Regions from separate parts of the Streptomyces sp. NBC_00016 genome, predicted to be linked through region 2. Evidence: riboswitches for the same ligand, from Rfam matches in the RefSeq annotation. Region 2 holds a riboswitch; the other holds the start of a gene.
The links. A riboswitch is a leader RNA that binds a small molecule or an ion and turns the genes downstream of it on or off. The one in region 2 is predicted to bind glycine.
Positions count from the first base shown of each region.

Region 1: linked by a shared signal. The riboswitch ahead of gcvP (aminomethyl-transferring glycine dehydrogenase) and the one ahead of gcvT (glycine cleavage system aminomethyltransferase GcvT) in region 2 are both predicted to bind glycine.

Region 1 covers NZ_CP108304.1:8,134,574-8,142,314, reverse strand. Annotated here, with positions in the region: gene OG933_RS36060 (extracellular solute-binding protein) at 1-66, opposite strand, end outside; gene OG933_RS36055 (amino acid transporter) at 463-2,418, shown strand; gene OG933_RS36050 (TOBE domain-containing protein) at 2,545-2,964, shown strand; gene gcvP (aminomethyl-transferring glycine dehydrogenase) at 3,015-5,900, opposite strand; glycine riboswitch at 6,084-6,179, opposite strand; gene OG933_RS36040 (PRC-barrel domain-containing protein) at 6,292-6,663, shown strand; gene OG933_RS36035 (nucleotidyltransferase domain-containing protein) at 6,678-7,139, opposite strand; gene OG933_RS36030 (DNA polymerase IV) at 7,240-7,741, opposite strand, start outside.
Region 2 covers NZ_CP108304.1:3,291,182-3,298,922, forward strand. Annotated here, with positions in the region: gene OG933_RS14380 (ABC transporter substrate-binding protein) at 1-914, opposite strand, end outside; gene OG933_RS14385 (ABC transporter permease) at 1,033-2,040, opposite strand; gene OG933_RS14390 (enhanced serine sensitivity protein SseB C-terminal domain-containing protein) at 2,353-3,108, opposite strand; gene OG933_RS14395 (enhanced serine sensitivity protein SseB) at 3,324-4,130, opposite strand; gene OG933_RS14400 (AAA family ATPase) at 4,209-4,898, opposite strand; glycine riboswitch at 5,072-5,171, shown strand; gene gcvT (glycine cleavage system aminomethyltransferase GcvT) at 5,331-6,473, shown strand; gene gcvH (glycine cleavage system protein GcvH) at 6,592-6,969, shown strand; gene glyA (serine hydroxymethyltransferase) at 6,984-7,741, shown strand, end outside.

The DNA of each region.
Region 1 (7,741 bases), 4.8 Mb from region 2:
CATGCTCAGACCGGCCGCGGCGGAGGCCGCCAGAAAGCCGCGGCGGGAGAGTGCCGGGTCGCCCATCATGCGCTCCTTGATAGATCGAAAGTTTCGAACCAGATCCAGAAAGCTTCGCTGCTGCCGCACCCTAGAGACACCCTCCGACGGGTGGCAACCCCTTGAACACAGGGAATCCGGGGGTCTTTTCACGGGAGAAGGCTCAGCGAGGCGCCAATGGGCATCGAAACATTCGGATCAATCGGCGAACATTACGAAGCGAGCAGGGGCAATGATCCGACGGCCGGAAACAAACCGGGCGGTGCGTCACGCTGCGTGTCCACCCCGCGACCAGTCTTAACGGAAGCTTGACGCCGTGCCGCCCATGATCCAAGGGCCCAGGCGTCACTCTCCGCTTACGCTGATTCCGCCGTCCGCGTGATGGCCGAAACCACACGCCGATCCGCACCTCAGGAGCGCCCGATGGCCACCACCGAGCACCCTCCTCCCGGTCGCCTGCGCGCCTGGATGCTGGAGGGCCTGTCCGACATGGGCAAGGGCCACACTCCCCGGACGGCCCCGGCCACCGAGGCCGCGCCCGAGCACAAGGGCCAACGCTGGTACCGGGTGATGTGCCTGACCGGCGTCGACTACTTCTCGACCCTCGGCTACCAGCCGGGTATCGCCGCCCTCGCGGCCGGCCTGCTCTCGCCGGTGGCGACGATCGTGCTGGTCGTCGTCACCCTGGTGGGCGCCCTGCCGGTGTACCGGCGCGTCGCCGAGGAGAGTCCGCACGGCGAGGGCTCGATCGCGATGCTGGAACGGCTGCTGTCCTTCTGGAAGGGCAAGCTGTTCGTCCTGACCCTGCTCGGGTTCGCCGCCACCGACTTCCTGATCACGATCACCCTGTCCGCGGCGGACGCCTCGACCCACCTGGTCGAGAACCCGCACCTGACCAGCACCCTGCACGACCGGCAGATGGTGATCACGCTCGTCCTCGTCGCCCTGCTGGGAGCGGTGTTCCTCAAGGGGTTCCTGGAGGCCATCGGCGTCGCGGTCGCGCTGGTCGTCGTCTATCTCGGTCTGAACGTCGTCGTCGTGGCCGTCGGCCTGTGGCATGTGATCACCGAGGGCCATGTGGTCACCGACTGGGCCGACGCGCTGACCGCCGAACACGGCAACGTGTTCGCGATGATCGGTGTCTCCCTGCTGGTCTTCCCCAAGCTCGCGCTGGGCCTGTCCGGTTTCGAGACCGGCGTGGCGGTCATGCCGCACGTCCAGGGCGACCCTGACGACACCGCGGAGCACCCCAGGGGCCGCATCCGGGACACCAAGAAGCTGCTGACGACCGCCGCCCTGATCATGAGCGTCTTCCTGATCGCCACCAGCTTCATCACCACGGTGCTGATCCCGGAGAGGGAGTTCGAGTCCGGCGGCCAGGCCAACGGGCGCGCCCTCGCGTATCTCGCCCACGAGTACCTGGGCAACGCCTTCGGCACGGTGTACGACGTGTCGACGATCGCCATCCTGTGGTTCGCCGGCGCCTCCGCGATGGCCGGGCTGCTCAACCTGATGCCGCGCTACCTCCCCCGCTACGGCATGGCCCCGCACTGGGCCCGCGCCGTCCGCCCCATGGTCATCGTCTTCACCCTCGTCGCCTTCCTGGTCACCTGGATCTTCGACGCCGACGTCGACGCCCAGGGCGGCGCCTACGCCACCGGCGTACTGGTCCTGATGTCCTCGGCGGCGATCGCGGTGACCATCGCCGCCCGCCGCGCCCGGCAGCGGGGCTGGACGGTCGGCTTCGCCGCGATCTCGGCCGTCCTGCTCTACGTGACCGTCGTGAACGTCATCGAGCGCCCCGACGGCGTCAAGATCGGCGCCTGCTTCATCGCGGGCATCATCCTGGTCTCGCTGCTGTCCCGGCTGGCCCGAGCCTTCGAGCTCCGGGTGACCAGCGTGACGCTGGACCCGATGGCGGAACGTTTCATCCGGGACATGGCCAGCCGCAAGATACGGTTCATCGCCAACGAGCCCGACCAACGCGACAAGGCCGAGTACCGCGACAAGATCGAACAGATCCGGCAGGACAATGACATCCCGGGGGAGGATTTCGTCTTCGTCGAGGTCACCGTCGTCGACCCCTCCGAGTTCGAGTCCGGCCTGACCGTACGCGGCGAGGTGCTGCACGGCCGCTACCGCGTCCTGACCCTGGAGTCCTCCTCCATCTCCAACGCCCTGGCCGCGCTGCTGCTGAACACCCGTGACTCCACCGGCTGCATCCCGCACATCTACTTCGAGTGGACCGAGGGCAACCCCTTCGCCAACTTCCTGCGCTTCTTCCTGTTCGGCCAGGGCGAGGTCGCCCCGGTCACCCGGGAGGTCCTGCGCGAGGCCGAACCGGACCGCGACCGCCGCCCCCGCGTCCACACCGGCTGACCCGTCCCGGGCGTTTCGTCCCGGGACGAAACGAAGAGCTCCGACCCGACCCTCCCGACGCCGCCAGGACGACGCATACCCGCACATAACCCGCATAAGGCGACCCGCGGCCTACCGTTGACGCTCATGAGCCTGAGCATCCGCAACCAACTCCCCGGCACCGTCACCGCCGTCCGCCCCGGCGAGGTGATGGCCACCGTCAAGATCCGTCTGGACGGCGGCCAGGACCTCACGGCGGCCATCACGCTGGAGGCCGTGAACCAGCTCGCCCTGGCCGCGGGCACCGCCGTCCGCGCCCTGGTGAAGTCGACGGAGGTCTCCCTGGCCACCGGCCGGGTCGACGGCCTCTCGATCCGCAACCAGCTCACCGGCACGATCACCGGCCTGGTGACGGGCGAGGTCATGGCCTCGGTGAAGGTCTCCATGGACGGGGGCGAACTCACCTCGGTGATCACCAAGGAAGCAGCCACCGACCTCGGCCTCTTCGTCGGCTCCGACGTCATCGCGCTGATCAAGGCGACCGAGGTGTCCCTGGCGACGGCCTAGCACGCGTGAGGGCCCCCGCCCGGAACGGACGGGGGCCCTCACGCACCGGCTCAGTCCTCGTACGCGTCCAGCGGCGGGCACGAGCAGACCAGGTTCCGGTCGCCGAAGGCCTGGTCGATCCGGCGCACCGGCGGCCAGTACTTGTCGGCGGCCGACACACCGGCCGGGAAGACGGCCTCCTCACGCGTGTACGCGTGCTCCCACTCCCCGCCCAGCGCGGCCGCGGTGTGCGGGGCACCGTGCAGCGGGTTGTCCTCGGCCGGCCATGCGCCCGCCCCGACCTTCTCGATCTCCGCACGGATGGCGATCATCGCCTCACAGAAACGGTCGATCTCGATCAGGTCCTCGGACTCGGTCGGTTCGATCATCAGCGTCCCGGCCACCGGGAACGACATCGTCGGCGCGTGGAACCCGTAGTCGATGAGCCGCTTGGCGACGTCGTCGACGCTCACGCCGGTCGCCTTGGTCAGCGGCCGCAGGTCGATGATGCACTCGTGCGCGACCAGCCCGCCCGGCCCGTTGTAGAGCACCGGGTAGTGCGGCTCCAGCCGCTTGGCGATGTAGTTGGCGCTCAGCACGGCCACCTGCGTGGCCCGCTTGAGCCCCTCGCCGCCCATGAGCCGCACATACGCCCACGAGATCGGCAGTATCCCGGCGGAACCCCAGGGAGCCGCGGAGATCGGCCCCACCCCGGTCTCCGGCCCGGCGGCGGGCTGCAGCGGGTGGTTCGGCAGATACGGCGCCAGGTGCGACCGTACGGCGACCGGTCCGACGCCCGGGCCGCCGCCGCCGTGCGGGATGCAGAACGTCTTGTGCAGGTTCAGGTGCGAGACGTCCCCACCGAAGTGCCCCGGCTTGGCGAGACCGACGAGCGCGTTGAGGTTGGCGCCGTCGACGTACACCTGCCCGCCCGCCTCGTGCACCTGGGCGCAGATGTCGGCGACGTGCTCCTCGAACACCCCGTGCGTCGACGGGTAGGTGATCATCAGCACCGACAGCTCGTCCCGGTGCCGCTCGATCTTCGCCCGCAGGTCCTCGACGTCGATCTCGCCGTCCTCGGCGGTCTTCACGACGACGACCTTCATGCCCGCCATCACGGCACTGGCCGCGTTCGTGCCGTGCGCGGAGGACGGGATGAGGCACACGGTCCGCTGCTCGTCGCCGTTGCCCCGGTGGTACCCGCGGACGGCGAGCAGCCCGGCCAGCTCGCCCTGCGACCCGGCGTTCGGCTGGAGCGACACCTTGTCGTACCCGGTGACCTCGGCGAGCCGCTCCTCCAGCTCGCGGATGAGCGTCAGATAGCCCTCCGCCTGCTCGGCCGGCGCGAAGGGGTGCAGCTGCCCGAACTCGGGCCAGGTGACCGGCTCCATCTCGGTGGTCGCGTTGAGCTTCATGGTGCAGGAGCCCAGCGGGATCATGCCCCGGTCCAGCGCGTAGTCCCGGTCCGCGAGCCTGCGCAGGTAGCGCAGCATCGCGGTCTCGGAACGGTGCTGGTGGAAGACGGGATGCGTCAGCACCGCGTCGGACCGCAGCAGCCCGGCGGGCAGGGAGTCGGCGGTGGCCGCGTCGAGCGCCTCGATGTCGCCGTCCACCCCGAAGGCGGCCCAGACGGCGGACACCTGCGCCCGCGCGGTCGTCTCGTCGCAGGCGATCGACACCTGGTCGGCGTCGACGAGGTGCAGGTTGACCCCGCGCTCCCGCGCGGCGGCGACGACCTCGGCGGCCTTCGCCGGCACCCGTACGGTCAGCGTGTCGAAGTACGACCCGTGCACGACCTCGACACCACCGGCCTCGAGCCCGGCGGCGAGGATGGAGGCGTACCGGTGCGTGCGCCGGGCGATCGCCCGCAGCCCGTCGGGACCGTGATAGACGGCGTACATCCCCGCCATCACCGCCAGCAGCACCTGCGCCGTGCAGATGTTGCTGGTGGCCTTCTCGCGCCGGATGTGCTGCTCACGCGTCTGGAGCGCGAGCCGGTAGGCCTTGTGCCCGTCGGCGTCCACCGACACGCCCACCAGCCGCCCGGGCAGGCTGCGCGCGAACTGCTCGCGGACGGCCATGTAACCGGCGTGCGGCCCGCCGAAGCCCATCGGCACGCCGAACCGCTGCGTCGTTCCGACGGCGATGTCCGCCCCCAACTCGCCCGGCGACTTCAGCAGCGTCAGCGCGAGCAGATCCGCGGCGACGGTGACGAGCGCGCCGAGCCCGTGCGCCTGGTCGACGAGCGCCTTGAGGTCACGTACGGCACCGGAGGCGCCGGGGTACTGGACGAGCACGCCGTTGATCTCCCGCGCGGCGATCTCCGCCGGGATCCCGTCGCTCAGGTCGGCGACGACGATCTCCACGCCTGTCGGCTCGGCGCGGGTCTCGATCACGGCGATGGTCTGCGGCAGCGCGTCCGCGTCGATGAGGAAGAGGCCCTTCTTGTTCTTCCCCATGCGCCGGGACAGCGCCATCGCCTCGGCGGCCGCCGTGCCCTCGTCGAGCAGCGACGCACCGGAGGTCGGCAGCCCGGTGAGGTCGGCGACGACGGTCTGGAAGTTCAGCAGCGCCTCGAGCCGGCCCTGGGAGATCTCCGGCTGGTACGGCGTGTAGGCCGTGTACCAGGCCGGGTTCTCCATGACGTTGCGCAGGATGACGGGCGGCGTGAACGTCCCGTAGTAGCCGAGGCCGATCATCGAGTCGAGGACCTGGTTGCGGTCGGCCAGCGAGCGCAGCTCGGCCAGCACCTCGGCCTCGGTGCGCGCGCCCGGCAGGTCCAGCGCGTCGGCGTTCTTGATCACATCCGGGACCGCTGCGGCGGTGAGCTCGTCGAGCGAGCCGTAGCCGACCTGTGCGAGCATCTTGGCCCGCGCTTCGAGGTCGGGCCCGATGTGGCGCTGTTCGAAGGGGATTCCCTGCTCGAGCTCTGTGAGCGGAATGCGGTGGGCGGTCATTACGGAGGCCTCCTGGTCTGACACGACCTTCGAGGGTCACCACGGTGGGTACCCGGACGGCCTCCCCCTCTGTCATCTCAACCTGAGAGCTTCACCGGGCCGCCCGAGGGCACCCGGCTTTCACCGTCGGTGAGAGCGGAAGCCGTCGACGCCGTCGGCAACCGCCCTGCTTTCCAGAGTGACCTCGTCCGTGCGGTACGTGAGCCTGAGAGATTCCGGGGAGGATTTGCTCCTTCGGCGCCTCCGGTGATGTCCGGAGGACTCTCCCGCGCGGTGTCAGCAGCCGTTGTCAGACTACCAGCGGGGTCAACGAGACTCGCTCGAGTGGCCGCTCATCCCAATGTGCTCTTTTGTAGTGCTTACGGATGAGTTGCGACCAAGTGGAGGGCCCGTGCAGACCGACATCGATCCGCGCAACCTGATCGGCCGCAAGGCGTTCGACCGCAACGGCACCAAGATCGGCACGGTCGACGAGGTCTATCTCGACGACGCCACCGGAGTTCCGGAGTGGGCGGCCATACGCACCGGTCTGTTCTCCCGCGACGCCTTCGTCCCCCTGGAGCCCAGCCAACTGGTCGAGGGCACCCTGCGCATCCCCTTCGAACGGGCCCTGATCAAGGACGCTCCCGACTTCGGCGTGGGTCGCCACCTCTCCCCCGAACAGGAGCTCCAGCTCTACCACCACTACGGCCTCGACGTGGGCGCCGCTCCCCCGCTCCCCGACCGCGACTTCGGCCGACTGGCGGGTACGGACGACAGCTGAACCCTCTCGGCCCCTCAGCCGCAGGCCTGTAGCAGCGCCCCGAGAATCCCGGCAGGGTCGTACAGCGGCCGGGCGCCGTCCGTGACGGCTCTTCGGGTGCCGGCATCGACCGGATCGGTCCGCGCCCAGTGGGCGGAACCGATCACCACCGCGCCCTGCAGACCGGAGGCGGTCATATACCGCCATTCGGTGACGGACCCCCGTTCCTGGACCCGGACCACCTCCCCCAGGGCCGGCTCACGTGCCCACCCGTCGTCCTCCGCGTATCGGGCAGGCGCCGTCGACAACACCACGAGGTCCACATCCGAGTCGGGACGCGCGGCCCCGCGCGCAAAGGACCCGACGAGCAGCAGCCCCACCACGTCGCTCCGGTTCCCCGCCCACCGGGTGACCCGGTCCACCACCCGGCCCATCTCCGCTTCGCGCTCCGGCGACGCCCCCGCCGGGTCCGCGAACTGGCCTCCGTGCAGCTTCATGCAGCTCCCCATCCGTCACCGGTGTCGCCTCTCGGGACACCGCCACCGCTCCGACGCACCCCACACTTCGAACCGCTTCACTCTGTGTAACTGATCCGCCTCACGCGGAGTTCCCGGACTCCACCCCCGACGGCTTCGCCTCCGGACGCGGCGCTCCCGCCGCCGTTCCGCCACCGTCGTCCTCAGGTCTTCGTCGCACCAACGGCAACGGATCCGCCGGCTCCAGCCCCGGATCGTCGGTCCTGAAGGTACGCACCCGTCCCGGCTCCGACTCGGGCGTCTCGAACCGCACGGTGACCCGGCCCAGCCCGCTGCCCTGCACCCAACCGTGTCCGAGCTCGGCATGCCGCACGTCGTGTCCTGGGCGCCACTGGCGCTCGACCGGTACCGGCACCTCGCCGACGGGCTCGTCCGCGAGTTCCTCCTCGGACCCGTCCGCCCGGTCCTCGGCGGCCTGCGCGAACAGATCCTCCTGCGTGAAGTCCGCCAGCCCGCTGACGCCCACCCCGAGCAGCCGCACCCCGCCCGTCGTGTCCACCGAGTCCAGCAACCGGGCCGCCGCCTCCCGGACCACCGCCGGATCATCGGTGGGCCCGCGCAGG
Region 2 (7,741 bases):
AGGTCCAGGTCACCGCTGATCAGACGCTGGTCGAGCTGGTTGGCGTCCGAGAAGAACTGGATGGTGATCTGGTCCGGGTAGGCCTTGCGGATCGGGTCCGAGGCCTGCTTCCAGGAGGTGTTGCGGACCAGCTTGAGGTCCTTGCCCGGGCTGTAGGACGCGAACTTGTACGGGCCCGAGGAGAACGGCTTCAGGCCGTACTTGGACTTGGTGTCCATGTCCTGGCGGACCGGCGAGGCCGAGACCAGGGCCAGCATCTCCTCGAAGTCCGAGTTGGCCTGCGGGAGGTGGAAGACGATGGTCTTGTCGTCGGGCGTGTCGATCGCCTTCAGACCCAGCTTGTCCGCGGACGTGTCCTTGTACGGGCCCTTGTACTCGCCCTTGGGGTCCAGCACGTCCTTCAGGTACGTCGGACCGCCGGACAGCACGTCCTGCGCCCACACGCGCTCGATGCCGTACTTCACGTCCTTGGACGTGATCGCCTTGCCGTCCTCCCACGTGATGCCGTCACGCAGGGTGTACGTGTAGGTCTTGCCGTCGTCCGTGACCTTCGCGGTCTCGGTGGCGAGGTCCGGAGTGACCTCGGCGCCCGCAGCGCCCGGCTCGGCCTTGTTGGTGACGAGCTGACGGCTGTAGTAGCGCGCGAAGTTCCACATCATGCCGTAGTAGCCACGCGTGGTGTCCCACGAGTCGGCATCCTGCGCGGCACCGAACTTCAGCGTGCCGCCCTTCTTGGCGGCGGAGGCCTGGGCGACCTTGTTGTTCGCGGCGTCGAAGCCGGCGGCACCGGAGCTCGAGCCCTTGTCGCCGTCGTCTCCACCGCCGCCGCACGCCGCCGTGGTCAGCAGCGCGGCGACCGCGGCAGCAGCGGCAAATGCCTGCTTCCGCCGCCCTGAGGTGCGTTGGGTAGTCACGATCTCGGATCCTCCGGATAGATGAGAGATACCCCGTGTGAAGACCACGGGACGGTTGGGGCGCCGTGTTTCGGCGGTTCTGCGGCTCGCTGTTCTCGCTGATCCCCGACGGGGCGGATCAGCGCGAGGCCTTCGGGTCCAGCGCGTCCCGGACGCCGTCACCGAAGAGGTTGAAGGCCAGCACGGTGATGAAGATCGCCACACCCGGGACCACCATGTACATGGGGTCGGACTCGTAGTAGTCGATCGCGCTCGAGAGCATCTGCCCCCACGAGGCGGTGGGCGGCTTGACACCGACGCCCAGGAAGCTGAGCGCCGCCTCGGTGAGGATGTTGGTGGGGATCATCATCGTCGTGTACACGACGATCGGGGCGACCAGGTTGGGCAGCAGTTCCTTGAACAGGATGTACAGCCGCCCCGCGCCCAGCGATCGGGCGGCCTCGACGTACTCGCGCTCACGCAGCGAGAGCGTCTGGCCGCGCACCACGCGTCCGATGTAGGGCCAGCCGAAGAAGCCGATGACCAGGATCATCACGAAGACACGCACGCTCGAACCGGAGAGGCCGAGCAGGTCGTTCGGCATGACGGAGACCAGCGCGATGATGAAGAGCAGCTGCGGGAAGGCGAGCAGACCGTCCATCACCCGGCTGATGAGGGAGTCGACCCAGCCGCCGAAGAAGCCGGCGAGGATGCCCAGCACCGTTCCGAGGATCACCGCGACCACGGCCGACAGGAAGCCGACCAGCAGCGAGATCCGGGCGCCGTAGAGGATGCGGGCGAAGATGTCGCGGCCGTTGACCGGCTCGACACCGAGCAGGTGGTCGCCGCTGACGCCGCCCAGGGAGCCCGTGGGCGTGCCGAAGAGCGGGTCGATGAGGTTCTCGTGGTACTCGTTCGGGTCCTGCCCGAGCAGCCCGGTGATGACCGGCGCGAGGAGCGCGACCACGACCAGGACGAGCACGACGACGCCGCCCGTGAGGGCGAGCTTGTCCCGCTTGAGGCGCTCCCAGGCGATCCGGCCCAGGGAACGGCCCTGAACGGCCTTGGCGCCGCTGGAGGCGACCGACGCTTCCTCGGCCGCGCTCGGGGCCGCTTCCGCGGTCGGCTCGTGCAATGGTGCCGTCATCTGGCAGGGACCCCTCTCAACCGGCGGTAGCCGGCCCGCACTTGCCGCTGTAGCGGCGTGATCAGTCCGTAATACGCAGGGGATAAGTCCCCTGGAGCGGGAGTCTTCAACGCTTTGGCGATCTGTTGCCAGACTTGGCAGTGAATGGATGCGTAAACGTGATCCGGGTAGTGGGGTTCCGTTATCCGGACGGCGGGTAACGCCCCCCGGACAGTGGCTTATTGGGGCAGAACGGTGGAAAAACGGACCAATCGCCTTCATCTACGCGCGAAGAAGTCCGGTCTCCACTTTATGGCGAACTCGTGCCGGGGGTCAGTAACGTCCGGTGGGCGGATAGCCGTAGCCGCCGGCGGGAGCCTGGGCCGGGGCGGGTGCGTGCGCCTCACGGTCGTAGAAGGGCCGGGCGGTGGCACGCATCCACATCACGACGGGGTCGTACTCGTCCGTCATGGCGACCGTCGACACCGGCAGCCCGTCCGGCACGGCTCCGATGGACTGCTGCATCATCGCCCGTACGGCGTCCACGGCCGGCGGGGAGGAGTCGTACACGTCGAGCCCGATGGCCAGATAGGGCGCACCGAGCGCCGGCTGCACCCAGGCGCGGCGCAACGCGCGGACCGCCGGGGTACGGTGGGCGTTCTGCGCGAGCAGGGCGTAGAACTGCGGGATCTCGATGCCCGGTTCGGACAGCCGCAGCGGCCCGGCCGGCTGGCGCTCCAGGCCGGTGGCGATCCGGCGCAGATCCAGCCACGGGATGCCGACCCCGCCGCCGGGGGCGTGCGGGTTCAGCCAGAGGCCGTAGTGGTCGGGGTAGAGGGTGCGGGCCACGTCCAGCCCGTCGACCACCTCGTACGACCTGTTCCAGCCACTCGCGCTGAGCTCCTGTGCGGAGGTGACGCAGGGGGCGTAGCCGTGTCCTTCGACCTCCATGTTTCCGTACTGGGCGTCCGGGGAGCCGGCCTGGCCGTGCCACAGCAGCATCCAGACCTGGCCGGAGGAGGGGGTCGCGAGCGCGCGCAGGAGCGCCTCGTAGGCGTCGTAGCGCCCGGGCGTGACCTGGCGCAGCATGTGCTCGACCGAGCCGGTCGCGGCAGTGCCAGCGCTCACTTTTTATCGCCCCTTCGAGAAGTTGCCCCGCGTCGGAGTCCAGCTTAGGCGCTCCGCCGGTCCGGCCGTTGAGGGCTCGAGGCCCGCTGTGATCTTCGGGCTGCGGATCGTGTGCGGCCGGGCGCGCCCGGCGGCGGAGCCGCCTACGGACACGGCCCCGCGCCCTTCGGGTGGCTTCACCGGTCCCTCGTGTAGAAGGGGCGGACGCGGGCCCTCAGCCAGTCGCCCACCGGGTCCTGTGCGACGTCCAGGAGGACCAGGTTGACCGGCCACGGGGCCGCGGTCCTGCCCAGAGCCCTGCCCAGAGCCTCCAGCGGCAGTGCCCTCAGGTCGCCTTCCGACTGGGAGAGTTCCACGCCCACGAACATCACCGGGTCCGCCGTCTCGATGGCGGCCAGGCAGCGGCGGGCCGTGCGGACCACGCCCGTGGCCTCGAACTCGGCCGAGGCCGCGGCCAGGAAGTCGATCGGGTCGTCCTGCCAGTCGGGCTCGTAGAGGCGGACCCGGCCGCCGGCCGCGGTGCCGTCCAGCGGGGTGCGGCCCGCCCGGCAGAGCTCGGCCACGGCGGGCGGGGGCAGCGGGACACCGACCACGCCGTCCGGGTTCACCAGGATGCCCACCTGCGGGGGCAGCCCCCGGGCGAACTCCACCGCCGGCGCGATCGTGAACGACATATGCGATCCGACGACCTGCCGGAACTGCTCCTCGGAGCTGAAGACCGGCACGTACACCTGGCCCTCGATCTCCATCGTGGGCAGGTCGAGGGGGCCGCTGTGCGGGCCGCCGCCGCCGGGCAGCGGCACCCAGACGAAGCTGCGTCCGAGCACCTCGACGATCCGGCCGCCGGCTCCCGGCACGCCGAGGGAGACGGAGAGCACCTCCTCCAGCTCGTTGCCGGGCCATCCGCCGTGCGGATGGGGGTGTGCCTGCGCCGGAAAGTCCGCGGAGAAGTCCGTCGGAAAGTTCGCCGGGGGGAAATCCATCTGCCTACCGCCTGCTGAGAACCGCTCACTTCGCTGTGGCTGAAAGGCTAGCGGGTACCGGGGGCCGCACCCGAGCCCTCAGCCCGTGAATCCGATGCGGCGCAGCGTGTCGGCCGCCGCGCGGTCGAGCAGCACCGCCGAGCCGCAGCCCTGGGGCAGCCGCCCCTTCTCCACCGAGCGCGCCAGCCGGGCGGCGGCGTGGCGGTGGCGCAGGAACGCGTACCGGGAGACGCCCCGGCCGCGCTCGCGCTGCCCCTCCAGAGCCGTGTCCGCGCCGACGTCCAGCAGCAGCAGGTGGAGGGTGCCGCCGCGGCGGCGGGCCTCGCGGGCCAGCCAGTCACGGACCCAGGCCTGGGTGCCGCAGTCGTGCACGACGACGCCCTCGCCGCTGCGCAGCGCCCGGCGCAGCCCTGCGTAGTGGGCGAGCCGGACGAGGGGGCGGTAGAGGCCGTAGGGCAGGAAGCGGGGGGCGCGGGCGTCCCAGCGGTCCCGGGTGTCCTGGGAGTCGACGCGGATGCCCTGCACGGTCCGCCGCATGAGGGTGGACTTGCCGCTGCCGGGCAGACCCGTGACCACGACCAGGTCACGGGGACCGAAGAGCAGGCCGTGCGGGCTGCGGCCGGCCCGTTCGCGCAGGTCACGGACGACGGGCGCCGACTGCGGGCCGCACGCCTCCCGGGCCGGGGCGACGGGCTGCGCGGGCAGCGCGATCCCCGAGCCGGTCGCGAATGCCGTGGACCTCGCCCTGGTCGTCCTGTTCACCGTGATCGTCCTCCCCTGGGGTCAGATGGTGTCCTCATCCCCACCGAGCGTAAAGAGAAGGTAATGCGCCACGCCCGGCGATTTCGTGCGCGTACCGACACAAGCCGGTTACAGATGCGGCCTGCCGTGATCGGGGCGAGCCGTGCAATGATGGCCGCGCCAACTGCATACCGGCCGTTTGAATCCGCGCGGGAGAGTCCTCAGCAGCAGCTTCGCTGGGGCGCCGAAGGAGCAAGTCCCTCCCTTGAATCTCTCAGGCCCCGTTACCGCGCGGGCGAGGCACATCTGAAAAGCGGGCCGCTGTCTCCAGTGGCTCCACCCAAGGTGCAAGTCATGACCGATCCCGTGCGGGGCGTCATGGCGAACCTCTCAGGTTCCGATGACAGATGGGGAGGAACGACCTCGCCGTGCCGTCATGCCTTGGGAGACGAACGCCCGATGAGCAGTACCGACCCCGCATCCGCCCAGACCGCCGAACAGCGCCACACCGCCCTCGACGCGGTGCATCGCGCGCTCGGCGCGACGATGACCGACTTCGCCGGCTGGGACATGCCCCTGCGCTACGGCTCCGAGCGCGACGAGCACCACGCCGTCCGCACCAGGGCCGGGCTCTTCGACCTGTCGCACATGGGTGAGATCACCGTCACCGGCCCGCAGGCCGCCGCCCTTCTCGACTTCGCCCTGGTGGGCAACATCGGGGCGGTCAGGAACGGCCGCGCCCGCTACACGATGATCTGCCGGCCGGACGGCGGCATCCTGGACGACCTGATCGTCTACCGGCTGGCCGACACCGAGTTCATGGTGGTGGCCAACGCCTCCAACGCGCAGGTCGTGCTGGACGCGCTGACCGAGCGCGCCGAGGGCTTCGACGCGGAGGTCCGCGACGATCGCGACGCCTACGCGCTGATCGCCGTGCAGGGCCCCGAGTCCCCCGGCATCCTCGCCGCCGTCACCGACGCCGACCTGGACGGCCTGAAGTACTACGCCGGTCTGCCCGGAACCGTCGCCGGCGTCCCCGCCCTGATCGCACGCACCGGCTACACCGGCGAGGACGGCTTCGAACTGTTCGTCCGGCCGGATGACGCCGTGGAGCTGTGGCAGGCGCTGACCAAGGCCGGCGAGGGCGTCGGACTGGTGCCCTGCGGTCTGTCCTGCCGGGACACGCTGCGCCTGGAGGCGGGCATGCCGCTGTACGGGCACGAGCTGAGCACCTCCCTCACCCCGTTCGACGCGGGGCTCGGCCGGGTGGTGAAGTTCGACAAGGACGGCGACTTCGTCGGGCGTACGGCCCTGGAGGCGGCCGCCGAGCGCGCCGCCTCGCAGCCCCCGCGCGTCCTCGTCGGCCTGGTCGCCGAGGGCCGTAGGGTCCCGCGCGCCGGGTTCGCCGTCGTCGCCGGCGGCGAGGTGATCGGCGAGGTCACGTCCGGCGCCCCCTCCCCCACCCTCGGCAAGCCGCTCGCGATGGCGTACGTCGACGCCGCGCACGCGGCGCCGGGGACCACGGGCGTCGGCGTGGACATCCGAGGCAGCCACGAGCCGTACGAGGTCGTGGCGCTGCCGTTCTACAAGCGCCAGAAGTAGACACTGGGCGCGTTGACGCCCGCCCGTACGTGACCCCGCGCACATTTCCGCTGCTCACGTGCGTTTCCAGCACTCCCCCATTCACCAGCACCCTCCCGCGTACAGGAGAATTCAAGCCATGAGCAACCCCCAGCAGCTGCGCTACAGCAAGGAGCACGAGTGGCTGTCGGTCGCCGAGGACGGCGTCTCGACGGTCGGCATCACGGAGCACGCGGCCAACGCGCTCGGCGACGTGGTCTTCGTACAGCTCCCGGAGGTCGGTGACACGGTGACCGCGGGCGAGACCTGCGGCGAGCTGGAGTCGACCAAGTCGGTCAGCGAGCTGTACGCGCCGGTCTCCGGTGAGATCGTCGAGGTCAACCAGGACGTCGTCGACGACCCGGCGCTGGTGAACTCCGCCCCCTTCGAGGGCGGATGGCTGTTCAAGGTACGCACGGCGGGCGAGCAGGACGACCTGCTCTCCGCCGACGAATACACCGCCTTCACCGCCGGCTGAGGAGTCGTAGACGCATGTCCGTCCTGAACACGCCCCTGCACGAGCTCGACCCGGAGATCGCCGCCGCGGTCGACGCCGAGCTGAACCGCCAGCAGTCCACGCTCGAGATGATCGCCTCGGAGAACTTCGCTCCGCTCGCGGTGATGGAGGCGCAGGGCTCGGTCCTGACCAACAAGTACGCCGAGGGCTACCCGGGCCGCCGCTACTACGGCGGCTGCGAGCACGTCGACGTGGCCGAGCAGATCGCGATCGACCGGATCAAGGAGCTGTTCGGCGCCGAGTACGCCAACGTCCAGCCCCACTCGGGCGCCTCCGCCAACCAGGCCGCCCTGTTCGCGATGGCCCAGCCCGGCGACACGATCCTCGGCCTGGACCTGGCGCACGGCGGTCACCTGACCCACGGCATGCGGCTGAACTTCTCCGGCAAGCAGTTCGACGTGGTCGCCTACCACGTCGACGACGCCGGCCTGGTCGACATGGCCGAGGTCGAGCGGCTCGCCAAGGAGCACCGCCCGAAGGTGATCATCGCGGGCTGGTCGGCGTACCCGCGGCAGCTGGACTTCGCGGAGTTCCGCCGGATCGCGGACGAGGTCGAGGCCTTCCTGTGGGTCGACATGGCGCACTTCGCGGGTCTGGTCGCGGCCGGTCTCCACCCGAACCCGGTGGAGTACGCCGACGTCGTCACGTCCACCACCCACAAGACGCTGGGCGGCCCCCGCGGCGGCATCATCCTCGCGAAGAAGGAGTTCGCGAAGAAGCTGAACTCGTCCGT